One region of the Gordonia sp. p3-SID1431 genome, then DNA from elsewhere that is predicted to be linked to it. Evidence: riboswitches for the same ligand, from Rfam matches in the RefSeq annotation. Region 1 holds a riboswitch; the other holds the start of a gene.
The links. A riboswitch is a leader RNA that binds a small molecule or an ion and turns the genes downstream of it on or off. The one in region 1 is predicted to bind S-adenosylmethionine.
Positions count from the first base shown of each region.

Region 1 (6,898 bases):
CGTCAGTGTTTCCCCGGCACGTACGACGACGCGTCGTGCTTCGGGGTCGCCGCCGATGGCCACCTGCGACCGCGCGTTCCCGGTGGTCGCCATCAGATCGTCGACGGCCGTGATGACGCGGTGCGTCGGTTCGGTGGCGCCGACACCGAGCAGCCAGGCGCGCAGGACACGCGTCCGGACCGCGAGCGGCACGGCGAGCAGCGGCGCGATCGCCAGCCCATCGTCTCGCCCGGCCCCGGCGAGGACACCGGCCGCCCACTCGTCCAGCGCGTCGTTGTCTGCCCGCAGGCCCTCGGCGGTGCGACCCAGCGCGTCGACGACCCCGCCGTGCAGAACCTCCTCGAGGAGCGGCAGCACCTCGGTTCGCAGTCGGACACGGGTGAACCGCGGATCGTCGTTGTGCGGATCGCGATGGGGCGCGAGACCGAGTTCGGTGCAGGCCGCCAGCGTCTGCCGCCGGCGGACGCCGAGCAACGGCCGGGCCCAGGGGTCGTTCCACGCACGCATGCCCGCGATCGAGCGGGACCCGGACCCGCGGGCCAACCCGAGCAGCACGGTCTCGGCCTGGTCGTCGGCGGTGTGGCCGAGCAGGACGGGCCGATCGGCGCGGGCCTCGTCGAGCGCCGCATACCTGGCCTCACGGGCTCCGGCTTCGAGGCCGCCACGCCGCCCGACGCGCACCGGTAGCACCCGGACGCGGGCACCCAGACTTCCCGCCACGTCTCCTGCCGCCGCGGCGACCTGAGCGGAGTCCGGCTGCAGTCCGTGGTCGACGATCAGCGCGGTGACGTCCAGACCGGCGCCGACGGCGGCTGCGGTCAGTGCGAGCGAGTCCGGTCCGCCGGAGAGGCCCACACAGACCTGCGGCCCGGAGAGATGAGCGGCCGCGAACTCCGCGACCGCCCGTCTCACAAGACCCGCTGAATCCATGCCTGCGGGTCGTCGATCTCGCCCGGCAGCGGCATCGTGTCCGGCGAGGTCCACACGACGTTGAACCGCTCCATTCCGACGGCCTCGACCACCGCGTCGACGAAGGCCTTGCCGCGGATGTACTGCGCGAGCTTGGCGTCCATCCCGATGAGCGCCCGGATGAGCCGCTGGACCGGGTTCTGGGGTGCGGTGCGTCGTTTGTCGAAGGCGGCGCGGATACTCGCCACCGACGGCACATGCGCCGGTCCCACGGCGTCCATGACATGGTCGGCGTGACCCTCGAGCAGCGTGCCCAGGACCATCATGCGTTGGAAGGCGGCGTGCTGCTCCGGGCTCTGCAGCAGTTGCATCGCCCCGATCACACCCTTTTCGCGCGGACCGTCGGAGCCCTTGAGCGCCTTGGTCATCCGCGTGACGATCTCGGTGGTGGACTCGCCGGCGTCGGAGGTCAGCACGGCCACGTTGTCCTGCATGTAGTCGCGCAGCCACGGGTTGGCGGAGAACTGCACCCGGTGGGTGACCTCGTGTAGGCACACCCACAGGCGGAAGTCCGTCGGGATCACCTTGAGCTGACGTTCGACGTTGATGATGTTCGGCGTCACCACCATCAGCACACCCGGTTCGCCGGTCTCCGGGTCGGGGGTGAACGGGTCGTACTGGCCGAGGATCGCGGTGGAGAGGAAGGCGAGCAATCCGCCGGCCTGGAGGCCGCCGAATCGGGCCCCGAGTCCGGGCGATCCCGCATCGATCGACTCGTCGGAGCCGAGCATCGAGCGCATCGACCGGGATGCGGCGTCGATCCACCCGGCCCGGTCGAGGACCCGGGTGGTCGGTACGCGAAGGCCGTCGGCGAGCCCGGTGACCTCACGGACCGGGGCTTCGGCCCGGGTCGCGGCGTCGGCCAGTTCCGTACGGGCCGCCTCGTAGGTGTAGGCCGTGGTCTTGGGACCGGGACGGGTGAGACGTTTCGCGGTCGACGCCGCGAGCGACCAGTCGATCTGCGACCCGATGCCCGGTTGACGGTCGGCGGTCTCGGCGACCTCGGTGGTCCCGGTTCCGGTGATCCCGGCGTCGGTGACGTCCGATCCGGCGATTCCTGAAGTGGTCATCGGCACCCGCACTCTCTCAGTTGACCCACCACGGCGTCGAGGGCGGGTCGCGCGTCCGCCGGCGAGGTGCCGCCGGACATCAGGGCGAACGACAGCACGCGGCCGTCGACTGTCTGCACTATGCCGGTCAACGAACTGACCCCGGTGAGTGTTCCGGTCTTGGCGCGTGCCCAGCCCGCGCCCGGGTTGCCCGGGGCGTCGAACCGGTCCGCGAGCGTACCGGTGCCACCGGCGATCGGCAGCCCGTCGAGCATCGGGCGCAGCGCCGGCCGGCTGGGCCCGCTGGCGGCCGTCATCACGGCGTCGAGCAGTTCCGGCGTGGTGCGGTTGGCGTAGGAGATCCCCGACGCATCGTGCAGGGTGGTGCCCGCCCACTGGTCCGGGAACATCGACGACAGGACTTGTTCGATCGCCTCCACGCCGCCGGCGTGCGTGGGCGGCCCGCCCCGGTGCACCGACAGTTCGATGGCCAGGGTCTCGGCGAGCACGTTGTCGCTGTAGCGCAGCATGTCGTTGACCCGGGTGACCAGCGGCGCCGACTCGACCTTCGCGATCACGCGGTCGTCTCCGGCCCCGGCGGTACCGGTCACCTCGGTGACGGGCCCCTCCACGCCGAGAGCCGCGGCCAGCGCCTCGCCGGCCATGATGCCCGGTTCCGCGGTGCGCGGCGAGTACTCGTCGAGCGGTTCGAGCCGGGCGCCGTCGACCATCAGCGATTCGATCGGCGCTATGTCGCCACCCTGGATGTCCCGGCGGTCCCAGGTGGTGTCCATCGTCGGACCCGAGAACGCGCTCAGGTCGACGGCCACCGACGTCACCGGGATCTCGGTGTCCTCGATCTGCCGCGCGAGGTCGGCGATGCGACCGGGGTCGGTGTAGAAGGTGTCGGTGCCGGCGGGCTGTGCGGACAGGGTCGGGTCACCCGCACCTCGGAGGATGATCTGCCCGTTGCTGCCGGCCACCACCGTCGTGGTCAGTCGCTGATCGTGCGGCACGGCTTCGAGGACGGCCGCGGCCGAGAGGACCTTGGCGTTCGACGCGGGGATCCGCGGACGCTCGGGGTTGCTGGTCCACAGGACGGTGCCGGTCAGCGAGTCGCTGATCATGCCGGTGAGTTCGCCGAGCGCCGGATCCCGCAGTGCCGGCGCGATGGCCCGCGACACACCGCTCGGCGTGGGCTCCGGCGCGGAGGCGACCACCGGGTCGATCCGGGGGTCGACGGCGATCGCGGCGGGCTGCGGGGGAACCCCCGGCGGCAGTTCGGGTTCCCGGTCGAGCCGGAGCGCGATGACCACCGAGGCCGTCGCGACGAGGGCCAGGATCACCACCGCGGTGATCGTCCACCACAGAAGTCTCCGACCGGAACGACCGCCGTTTCGGGTGGATGCGCCCACAAAGCCTCCGGGTCTCTCGCGGTTGACGGTCGATGGAACGGCCCGGACATACGCACAACGAGGGGTACGAACATCGAGGTCGCCGGACCAACAGTATCGTTGGGGCAGCGTGCGGGCGTTTCGGCCCGACGCGGCATCCCCGATCAAGACTGCCAGGAGGAACTGTGGAATTCGATGTGACCATCGAGATCCCCAAAGGTGGCCGCAACAAGTACGAGGTCGACCACGAGACGGGCAAGGTCTACCTCGACCGCTACCTGTACACCTCGATGGGCTACCCGGCCGACTACGGCTACATCGACGGCACCCTCGGTGAGGACGGCGACCCGCTCGACGCGATGGTCCTGCTCCCCGAGTCGGTGTTCCCCGGCATCATCGTGCGCGCACGGGTCGTCGGCATGTACACCATGACCGACGAGGCCGGTGGCGACGACAAGCTGCTCTGCGTCCCCGCCAAGGACGTGCGCTGGGACCACATCAAGGACATCTCCGACGTGTCCGAATACGAGCTGGGACCCATCGCCCACTTCTTCGAGCACTACAAGGACCTCGAGCCGGGCAAGGAGGTCGACCCGGGCGGATGGGTCGGCCGCGACCAGGCCGAGAAGATCGCACAGGAGGCCGTCGATCGCCTCGCTGCGCACCCCGACGCGGCCAACGAGCCCTCGCGCGGCTGATCTCTCCCACACACGAGACCGCCGGCACCATCATCCGAGATGGTGTCGGCGGTCTTGTCTGGTCACCAGGTGGCTTCGACTCGGCGCCTCGACCTCGACGCGCTCCTTCGTCGCTTGCTCGGCCCGGCGGCTACGCTCGGTGCCGGCTCAACCAGCAGTGGGTCAGGCCACGCGGTACCGCTGCTCGGCGAGCACCGGCAGGATCTGTTCGCGGATGCGGCGTTCGGTGGCCGCGCCGTCGATCGGGATGAGGATCACGGCGTCGGCGACCTCGGCTGCGTAGATGTCGCGGACCAGCGTGATCAGTCCGTGTGTCGTCCCGATGTAGCGGATGGTCCCCGAGCCCGTCTCCGACGACGCGTCCACCGCCGCAGCAGCGGCCGTGCGCGCCGACGCGGCGTCCGGCGCGACAGCCACCTCCACCTCGAGTGCGACCACGAACTTGGCCTGATCGTGGCTGCCGGCCCGGAGCAGGGAGCGGGCGCGCTGCGCCTCGCGGAGGGTCTCCCGCCGCACGACGATCGGAAACGTCTGTGCGAGATCGTCTCCCGCGAGCGCGATCTGGAATCCCGGACGTCCGATGCTGATCGGGGCCGTCGGGGTGGCAGTCGGTGCGGCGATCACGGTGCCGCGGTCAGCACGTGCGTCGAGTTCGATGGTCATCTATTCACCCCTGGTCGAGTTCGGTCGGTCTGGTCGGTTCGCGCCCGGAATGCATCGAGAATCCGGTCGATGTCGTCGACGGTGGTGCCCGCTCCGAAACTCGCGCGCACCGTGTCGGCCGGCGGTGCGAGGCCGTCGACGGTGTAGCCCGCGACTCCCGCGCGGTCGGTGGAATCGGTGAAGATCCGCAGCGGCGTGAAGCCGCCGATCGCGGCCAGGCCGGCGTCGAGACGTTCGGCGAGGCGGCGTTCGTGCAGCCCGATCGTCTCGGGTCCGAGATCGGCGAGCACCCGACACGCCTCGGCGACCGCGATCGCCCCGGGAACGCCGTCGGAGTCCGGCGAGGCGTCGACATCGGCGGCGTCGAACCAGTCACGACGACCGATCAGGACGCCGGGGCCATCCGTCCTACGACCTGGTTCACCGAACGCGACGTAGTCGATGCCGTGGCTGACGACGGAGACGGGCCGGTGCCCGACGAGTTGCGCGGCGTCGACCAGGATGCGGGCCCCGGACCGGTGCGCGAGCGAGGCGAGCCGGCCCATCGGCAGCACCTCGCCGGTGATGTCCGATACCGCGGTCACGACCAAGAGCGATGCCGGCGCCGAGGCGAGCTCGGTCTCCAGCGCGACCAAGGTGTCCTCGATGGTCTCGCAGGCCGGGACGAAGCGCGCCCGGTCGCGCCCCTGCCGTGGTGCGCACCACCGCAGCAGGTCGGCGCCCTGCCCGATGTCGAGGACGACGACGTCGCCGGGAGTGATGCGCGCCGCGAGGTCGAGGGCAACGGCGGCATCGCGGGTGAAGACGACGGTGTCGTCGACCCGCGCACGGACGAACTGCCGCACCGATTCCCGGGCGGCGTCGAAGCGGACGTCGACTGCGGGCGACAGGCGACCGGCGGGTGCGGACAGGACAGCGGTCACGGCAGGAAACTCCTCAGACAATTCGCGCTTGCCGCGTCCGGTCGGTACGCGGCCGGGTCGTCACCCGGAGCACCCCACCGCGAAGGAGGGTTGCCGACCAGCGAGCCGGGGCTTGTCACTGGCACTCATGACCTACGACCAAGGGTCGTCGATCTCGCGCGGGCGTGTCAATTTTCACTCAACGTGATCGGAAGTTAGGGCACACTTACCTGTAGCGTGTCAGGGGTGTCAGCGACTGATGTGTTTGTGTTGTCCCGCCCGCACGGCACCGTGCGGGGCATGGGCGCGGTCCGTGCGTTCACCGACGTCGACGCCGCCTCGGCCGCCCTGCGCGCCGGGACCGTCGACGGTCTGACCGGCGCGATCCCCTTCGACCTCGCCGACCCCGCCGCGCTGGTGGTGCCCGAAGTCCTGCACGTCGACGCGGCGCCGCTGGCGGGCGGGCCGCCACTGACGCGCACCCCGGTGTCGACGACCCTGTACCCCACGGCCGACGAGCACCGCGAACGGGTCGCGCACGCGGTGAAGCGGATCGTCGCCGGCGACGTCGGCAAGGTCGTCCTCGCCCGCAGCGTCGACATCGTGCTCGACGCCGAGGTCGAGCCTCTGCGACTTCTCGACGCATTGGCGGGCGGCAATGCCGGACACAACGCATTCGGTGTCGATCTCGGCGCGGCCACCGGCTCGGGTTCGTGGCTGTTGGGCGCGAGTCCCGAAGTGTTGCTGCGCAAGTCGGGTTCCGTCGTCACCTGCCACCCGTACGCGGGATCGGCGCCGCGGTCACCCGACCCGGTCGTCGACCGCGCCGCTGCCGACGGATTGTTCTCCTCGGCAAAGGACCTCGCCGAGCACGCCTTCGTCGTCGACCACCTGCGAGACCGGCTGGGACACCTCTGCGACGACGTCGACGCGCCGTCGACCCCGCAATTGCAGTCGACCGGGGAGGTCTGGCATCTGGCCACCCCGATCCGCGCGCGGCTTCGGGACCCGGCGACCACTGCGCTCGATCTCGCACTCCTGCTCGGCCCCACCCCGGCGGTCTGCGGCACGCCGAGTGATGTTGCTGCGCAGATCATCCGCGAGGTCGAGGGTGAGCGCGGCTTCTACGCGGGGGCGGTCGGCTGGTGCGACGCCGCCGGCGACGGGGAGTGGATGGTCACCATCCGGTGCCTCGAACTCGAGGCCGATCGTCGCAGCCTCCG
Region 1 covers NZ_JAMBDT010000022.1:10,143-17,040, reverse strand. The annotation lists gene tilS (tRNA lysidine(34) synthetase TilS) at 1-912, opposite strand, end outside; gene M4D77_RS07910 (zinc-dependent metalloprotease) at 909-2,039, opposite strand; gene dacB (D-alanyl-D-alanine carboxypeptidase/D-alanyl-D-alanine-endopeptidase) at 2,036-3,433, opposite strand; gene M4D77_RS07900 (inorganic diphosphatase) at 3,598-4,110, shown strand; gene M4D77_RS07895 (hypothetical protein) at 4,273-4,773, opposite strand; gene M4D77_RS07890 (aminotransferase class V-fold PLP-dependent enzyme) at 4,770-5,696, opposite strand; SAM riboswitch class IV at 5,716-5,829, opposite strand; gene M4D77_RS07885 (isochorismate synthase MenF) at 5,937-6,898, shown strand, end outside.

Region 2 (6,898 bases), on a different contig from region 1:
CCGTGCGCTTGAGTAGATCGCTGATGGCATCGAATTCGGTCAGGAATCCGTCGTGGCCGGTCTCGGAGTTGACGACCTGGAGCCCGCCGACGCAGTTGCCCAGTTCGTCGGCGAGTTCGACCTGTAGCCGGATCGGGTAGAGACGATCGGAGTCGATCCCCCCGACGATCACCGGAACGCGGCAATTGTTGAGCGCCTTGGCGACTCCGCCGCGACCACGGCCGACGTCGTGGTGGTTGAGGACCTCGGTGAGGACGACGTAGCTGGCCGGGTCGAAGCGGGACATCAGCTTCGACGCCTGGTGGTCGAGATAGCTCTGCACCGCGTAGCGCCCGCCGGTCAGGGGATTCTCGTCGCCCTGGGCGTCGTTGCCGAAGCGGGAGTCGAGCTCCGGCTCGCTGCGGTACATGAGATGGGCGATCCGACGCGCGATCCCCATGCCCTGCAACGGAATGCGGCCGGTGCCGTGGTAGTCGCCGCCGCACCAGTCCGGGTCGGCCTTGATCGCGGCGATCTGTGCGGACTGGATACCGATCTGATCCGCGGTCGCGCGGGCGCCGACGGCGAGCACGAGGGCGCTGCGGACGCGGTCGGGGTACTCGATGGCCCACTCGAGCGCGCGGGCGCCGCCCATCGAACCGCCGAGAACCGCACCAACGCTGCGGATTCCGAGGCGGTCCAGCAGTGCCACCTCGGCGCGGACCTGGTCGAGCACGGTGATCTGTGGGAAGCGTGAGCCCCAGGGCCTACCGTCGGGGGCGATGGAGCCCGGACCCGTAGAGCCCTTGCATCCGCCCAGGACGTTGGCGGAGATGACGCACCATTCGTCGGTGTCGATGGCCTGTCCCGGGCCGATCAGCCCGTCCCACCATCCGGCCGAGTCGTGGTCGGCGTCGGCGGGTCCGGTGACGTGCGAGTCGCCGGTCAATGCGTGGAGCGTGAGGATGACGTTGTCGCGGGACGGCGACAACGTCCCCCAGCGCTGGAACGCCAGGGTGACGTCGTCGATCCGTGCTCCGCTGTCGAGAGGCAACGAGCCGATGGGAATGCCGACGAGTTCCCCGTCCGGGAGGGTCTCCCAGTCGGGCTGATCAGATGCTGTCGCATTCAGGTCGATACTCACCGACAAAGCTGCCTCACCTGTTTCACTTGGCCGCCGCGAATCCCTGTTCGAGATCGGCCAAGATGTCGTCGATTCCCTCGATGCCCACGGCGAGCCGGACCAGTCCCGGGGCCACGCCCGCGGCGAGCTGCTCCTCGGGGGTGAGCTGGCTGTGGGTGGTCGAGGCGGGGTGGATGACCAGCGACCGCACATCGCCGATGTTGGCGACGTGGCTGTGCAGGCTGAGCGCGTCCACGAACTTCTTGCCGGCGTCCACTCCGCCCTGGATCTCGAAGGCGATGATCGCACCCTGACCCTTCGGGGCCAGTTCCTGACCGCGCTTGTACCAGGGCGAGGACTCCAGACCCGCGTACGCCACGGACTCGACCTGCGGGTGTGCCTCGAGGAAGGCGGCGACCTTCTGCGCGTTGGCGACGTGGCGCTCGATGCGCAGACTCAGCGTCTCCAGGCCCTGTGCCAGAAGGAACGCGTTGAACGGGGAGATCGCCGCGCCGGTGTCGCGCAACCACTGCACACGTGCCTTGAGTGCGAACGCGGGCGCGCCCAGGTCGGCGAAGACGGCACCGTGGTAGCTCGGGTCCGGCGTGGTGAAACCGGGAAACAGGTCCTTCCCGTCGCGCTGGACCCGCCAGTCGAAGGTGCCGCCGTCGACGATGACGCCGCCGATCGCGGTGCCGTGACCGCCGATGTACTTCGTCGCCGAGTGCACGACGATGTCGGCGCCGTGGGCCAGCGGGCTGATCAGGTAGGGGGTGGCGACGGTGTTGTCGATGATGAGGGGTACGCCGTTGCGGTGCGCGACCTCCGCGATCCCCGAGATGTCGAGGATCTCGTTGTTGGGGTTGGAGATCGACTCACCGAAGAACGCGCGGGTGTTGTCCTTGACGGCGGCCTGCCACGACGCCGGGTCCTCGGGGTCCTCGACGAAGCTCACCTCGACCCCGAGCTTGGGCAGTGTGTAGTGGAAGAGGTTGTACGTGCCGCCGTAGAGGCGGGGGCTGGACACCACGTGCCCGCCGGTCTCGACGGCGTTGAGGATCGCGTAGGTCTCGGCGGCCTGTCCCGATGCGACGAGCAGCGCGGCGACGCCGCCCTCGAGCGCGGCGATCCGCTGCTCGACGGCATCCTGCGTGGGATTCATGATGCGCGTGTAGATGTTGCCCGGTTCGGCGAGACCGAAGAGATTGGCCGCGTGCTGGGTGTCGTTGAAGACATACGACGTCGTCTGGTAGATCGGCAGCGCACGGGCATTGGTCACCGCGTCCGCGGACTGCCCGACGTGGATCTGCTTCGTCTCGAAGCTCCAGTTCTCGCTGGGATCGTTGCTGTCGAGGGTGCCGTCAGGGACATCAGACATGGCGATTCATCACTTTCTACGGTCGGCAGGGCCAACTCGACCCTGTTGGGGTCCGACCTTCGGACCCGCGCTTGCCGGGGATCGCCACTGCGATCCCGCAACCCGGTCATCACCCGGAGCACCCCACCGCGGAAGGAGGGTTGCCGATCAGCCAGCCGGGGCTTCGCACTGATACTCATGACCTGGCGACAAGGATATAACACGGATGTGAGGGCCCGAGAACCGTCCCGGTCAGGCCGCGCCCAACCCTTGAGAAGTGCACCGGAAGGGTGCCGGTGGCTGTCCTCCGACCGAGTGAAATCGGGTGTGTTCAGATACAAAACAGCTGGTCAAGGTAGTTAGCGACGCTCAGCGTGCTGTCGATTCCGCAATCGCGGATCTACTGTTCGACCAGCCCCGGCTGCACCGGAATGCTCCGCTCAGGTGGTCCGGGTTCGCACAGGAGCGCTCATGGCCGTGATGGCTCATCTCCGGACCCGACGGGCCTCGTTCACGGTCGCCGGCCTCACCGCATTTGCGGTGGCGGGCGCGCTCTGCCTGTCCGGTGTCGCCCCGGCGGGGGCCGCCGAATGCAGCGACACCGGCGCGGTCATCATCGTCGCCGGAACGAATGACCCGGAGAGTGCGCATCTCGTCGGCGTCACACAGCGCTACACCGGAAAGATGCCGACGGTGGTGGACGGTGACGTGGTCATCGTGGACGACCCTGACAGTGACTACCTGGCAACGCCGAAGGATGTCATCTACGTCGACTATCCGACCACGCTGTGGCCACTCGGCGCCGCGGGATACGACGACAGCACGACGCAGGGGAGAAGTGCGACGGCGTCGGCGATCGCCGGCTACCAGGCGCGATGCGGCGTCGAGTCGGACATAGTCGTCGCCGGCTATTCACAGGGCGCCCGGGTCGCCGGCGACGTGCTCGCCGACATCGGTAACGGGCGCGCCGAACAGGTGGTCGCGACCGACGAGAACGGCGAGGTCATGCTCGACGAGAACGGCGAACCAATTCTCGTCACCATCGAGCCGGGCGGGATCTCCGGCGAGCTGTACTCCGACCCCCGTCGGGCGGGAGACAAGACCGGCCGCGGGATCGAGCTCTCGCTGATCGGCATCATCCCCGGTCTGACGATGTCCGGCCCGCGGGGGAAATCAGAGACCGACAGCGGGTTCGGTGAGCTCGAAGGCGAGGTGGTGTCGGTCTGTATCGACGGTGATCCCATTTGCGACCTGCCCGACCCGATCCACGACCCGATCGGCGCGATCGACGGTCTGCTCGGCTACTTCACGAAGCACAGCCGGTATCCGTTCCAGATGTACCGGGACCCGAAGGAGCCCGCCTGGAACGACGGGCGGGCGGTCGAGTGCGATCCGGAGACTGCCGTCTGCATCGTCGCAGCGGACTCCGCCTTCGCTGAACTGATCCAGGACTGGGCTCGCGACCTCGGATACCGGGGTACGATCGGCGACTTCCTGTCCGGGCGTCCGACGATCGACCTGCCGTACGGCATCGAACTCGCGAACCTGCAGCCGGTGGTCCGGCTCGTGCAGGATCTGTTGCCACCGTTGCCGAAACTCGGATACGGCGCGTATCTGCCGGACCTGTTCGTCTTCGAGGACATCCTGGACGGCATTCTGACGCTGTCGCCGGCGCAGTTCGTCGGCGGCGCGCGAGCGTTGGCCGCCAGTCTCCGCAGCATCGTCCTGCTGCCGGTCAATTTCGTCCGGTACTGGGCGGGCGCGATCATCGGGCCGGTGGCGTCGGAGGGCGGCGCCGTCACGATTCTCGCGGCGGACACGTCGCACCTGCGATCGTCCACGTTCGCGCGACTGGCGGCCGTACCCGACGAGTCCGTGGGGCCGGTCCGCGCTGAAGAAGTGGGCGGGTCCGGCCCCTCGTCCGAGCCGTCGGCGGCCCGGGCTGCCGAACCGGATGCCACCGACCCGTCACCGGCCGAGCAGCCCCCGGTGGGCGACACGACCGACACGTCCTCGGGTGCCGACACGGGCACCGATGCCGAGACCGGTACGCCGGACGCGGAGCCCGCGCCTGCCCCGCCTCGCGACGACGACTCGCCGGCCGTCACCGATCCCTCGGGAAGCGATGTCAAGACGTCTGGAACCGACGGTCACGGGGGAGAGGACGGCGAGAGGGCCGGCTCGTCCGACACGGCTTCGGATCCAGACGGGCCCTCCCCAGATCCGTCCGAGCCCGACAGCGATGGGGGCTCCGAAGCCGGCGACTGACACCCCGCGCGATGCTGAGGACACTGCGCGTGTGAATGAACTCACCACCGGCTGAGGAATCAGCGCTGACGGGCGCGGGTTGGCATCAACCGTGCCTGATGCTCTCTCGACGACCGAAGCCCCGGCCGACCCCTCACTGACGGGTCCGTCCACCGCCGGGGAACTCCGCAGCCCCGCGCGGGCCGAATCGGCCGAGGTGTCCCGCCGGGTGCGTCGGTGGACGATCCTCGCCCTTGCGCTGGGTGGATTCGGGATCGGGACGACCGAGTTCGTCGCCATGGGCCTCCTGCCCAACATCGCCGGATCTCTGGGTGTCTCGGAACCGACTGCCGGACATGTCATCTCGGCCTACGCGATGGGTGTGGTGGTGGGTGCGCCGCTGATCGCGGCGCTCACCGCGCGGATGTCCCGTCGGACGCTTCTGATCGGCTTGATGGTGGCGTTCACGGTCGGCAACCTCGCGACCGTCCTCGCACCGGATTACGGTTTGCTGCTGGTGGCGAGATTCGTCGCCGGCCTCCCGCACGGCGCCTACTTCGGTGTCGCGGCTCTGGTCGCCGCTCATCTGGCCGGCCCGCGCAACCGTGGCAAGGCCGTGGGACAGGTGATGCTCGGTCTGTCCGTCGCGAACGTCCTCGGCGTACCGGCGGCCGCCTGGCTCGGCGAGACGCTCGGCTGGCGGTCCGCGTTCGCGATCGTGGTCGTGATCGGAATCGCCACCGTCGTCGCGCTGATCCGGGTGCTTCCCACGCTCAGCGGGGTGAAGACCACCGACCCGCTCACCGAGCTCGGTGCACTCAAGCGGTCCCAGGTCTGGTTCACACTGGTCATCGGAACCGTCGGGTTCGGTGGGATGTTCGCGTTCTACACGTATCTCAACTCCGCGCTGACCACCGACACCGGGCTGTCGGTGTCGGTCGTGCCGTTCGCCCTGATGTTGTACGGACTGGGAATGGTGACCGGCAACTTCGTCGGCGGTTATGTCGCGGACCGCAGCGTGGCGGTGGCGATCCTCGGCGGACTCACCGCCACCGCACTCTCCCTCGGCGCTTTTGCGGTGCTGGCCGAGAATGCTTGGGCGGCATTGATCCTCACCTACCTCGTGGCGCTCACGGGATCGATGATGCTACCCGCGCTGCAGACCAGGCTGATGGATGTGGCGGCCGATGCACAGACCCTGGCCGCGGCCCTGAACCATTCCGCGCTCAACATCGCCAACGCGGCCGGAGCGCTGCTCGGTGGCGTGGTGGTCGGTGCCGGCTACGGATACCTGGCGCCGTCGGTGGTCGGGGTGATGCTCGCGGTGGCGGGTATCGCGGTCACCGTCGTGGCCCTGGCGACCGCGCGGCACCAGCCCGTCGGGTCCTGAACGAGCGCGGCCGTTCTACCTACGACGAGGGCCGACCGGATGAGTCCGGTCGGCCCTCGTGTCGTCGAGTCGGTGCAATCAGCCGTTCGTGGGCGGTGTGGCGATCGTCTTCGACAGGTAGAGCTGCTCGCCGAGCTTGTTGATCAGCTCGAGTTGCGTCTCGAGATAGTCGATGTGTTCCTCTTCGTCGGCGAGGATCTGCTCCAAGAGGTTGGCGCTGGTGATGTCGCCCTTGGACCGGCACATCGCGATTCCGGGGCGGAGTCGTTCCACCACCTCGACCTCGATCGACATGTCCGACTCGAACTGCTCCCGGATCGACTGCCCAATACGCAGCGGCAGCAGGCGCTGATAGTTGGGCAGGGCGTCGAGGAACAGGATGCGGTCGGTCAGGACCTCGGCGTGAGTCATCTCCTCGATCGACTCGGCCCGTGTCTTCGCGGCGATCTCGGTGAGACCCCAGCTCTGCTGCATCTTCGCGTGCAGGAAGTACTGGTTGATCGCGGTCAGCTCACTCGTGAGCTGTTCGTTGAGGAGGTCGATGACCTCGGGGTCGCCACGCATCTGTCCGCCTCCCATTTCCCGTGTATGTCCGTTCGAACCGTAACACGACAAAACCCCCCGCGCGTCGTCTCGCGCGAGGTTCGTCGGGTCGGAGGTCAGGTCATGCAGCGGTCGTCGCGGTTGACGCCCTTTCGCTCAGGATGGTGTGCAGTTCGTCCAGGCAGGTCCCGCAGCCTTCGCCCGCGCCGCAGCGGTCGCTGATCGCGTCGACCGTGTACGCGCCCGCATCGCAGTGCGC
Region 2 covers NZ_JAMBDT010000037.1:7,912-14,809, reverse strand. The annotation lists gene M4D77_RS11495 (homoserine O-acetyltransferase) at 1-1,129, opposite strand, end outside; gene M4D77_RS11490 (bifunctional o-acetylhomoserine/o-acetylserine sulfhydrylase) at 1,146-2,480, opposite strand; SAM riboswitch class IV at 2,543-2,663, opposite strand; gene M4D77_RS11485 (cutinase family protein) at 2,931-4,727, shown strand; gene M4D77_RS11480 (MFS transporter) at 4,819-6,096, shown strand; gene bfr (bacterioferritin) at 6,175-6,660, opposite strand; gene M4D77_RS11470 (bacterioferritin-associated ferredoxin) at 6,761-6,898, opposite strand, start outside.
Region 2: it holds a riboswitch for S-adenosylmethionine, as region 1 does, so the genes downstream of both, M4D77_RS11490 (bifunctional o-acetylhomoserine/o-acetylserine sulfhydrylase) here and M4D77_RS07890 (aminotransferase class V-fold PLP-dependent enzyme) in region 1, are expected to answer to the same signal.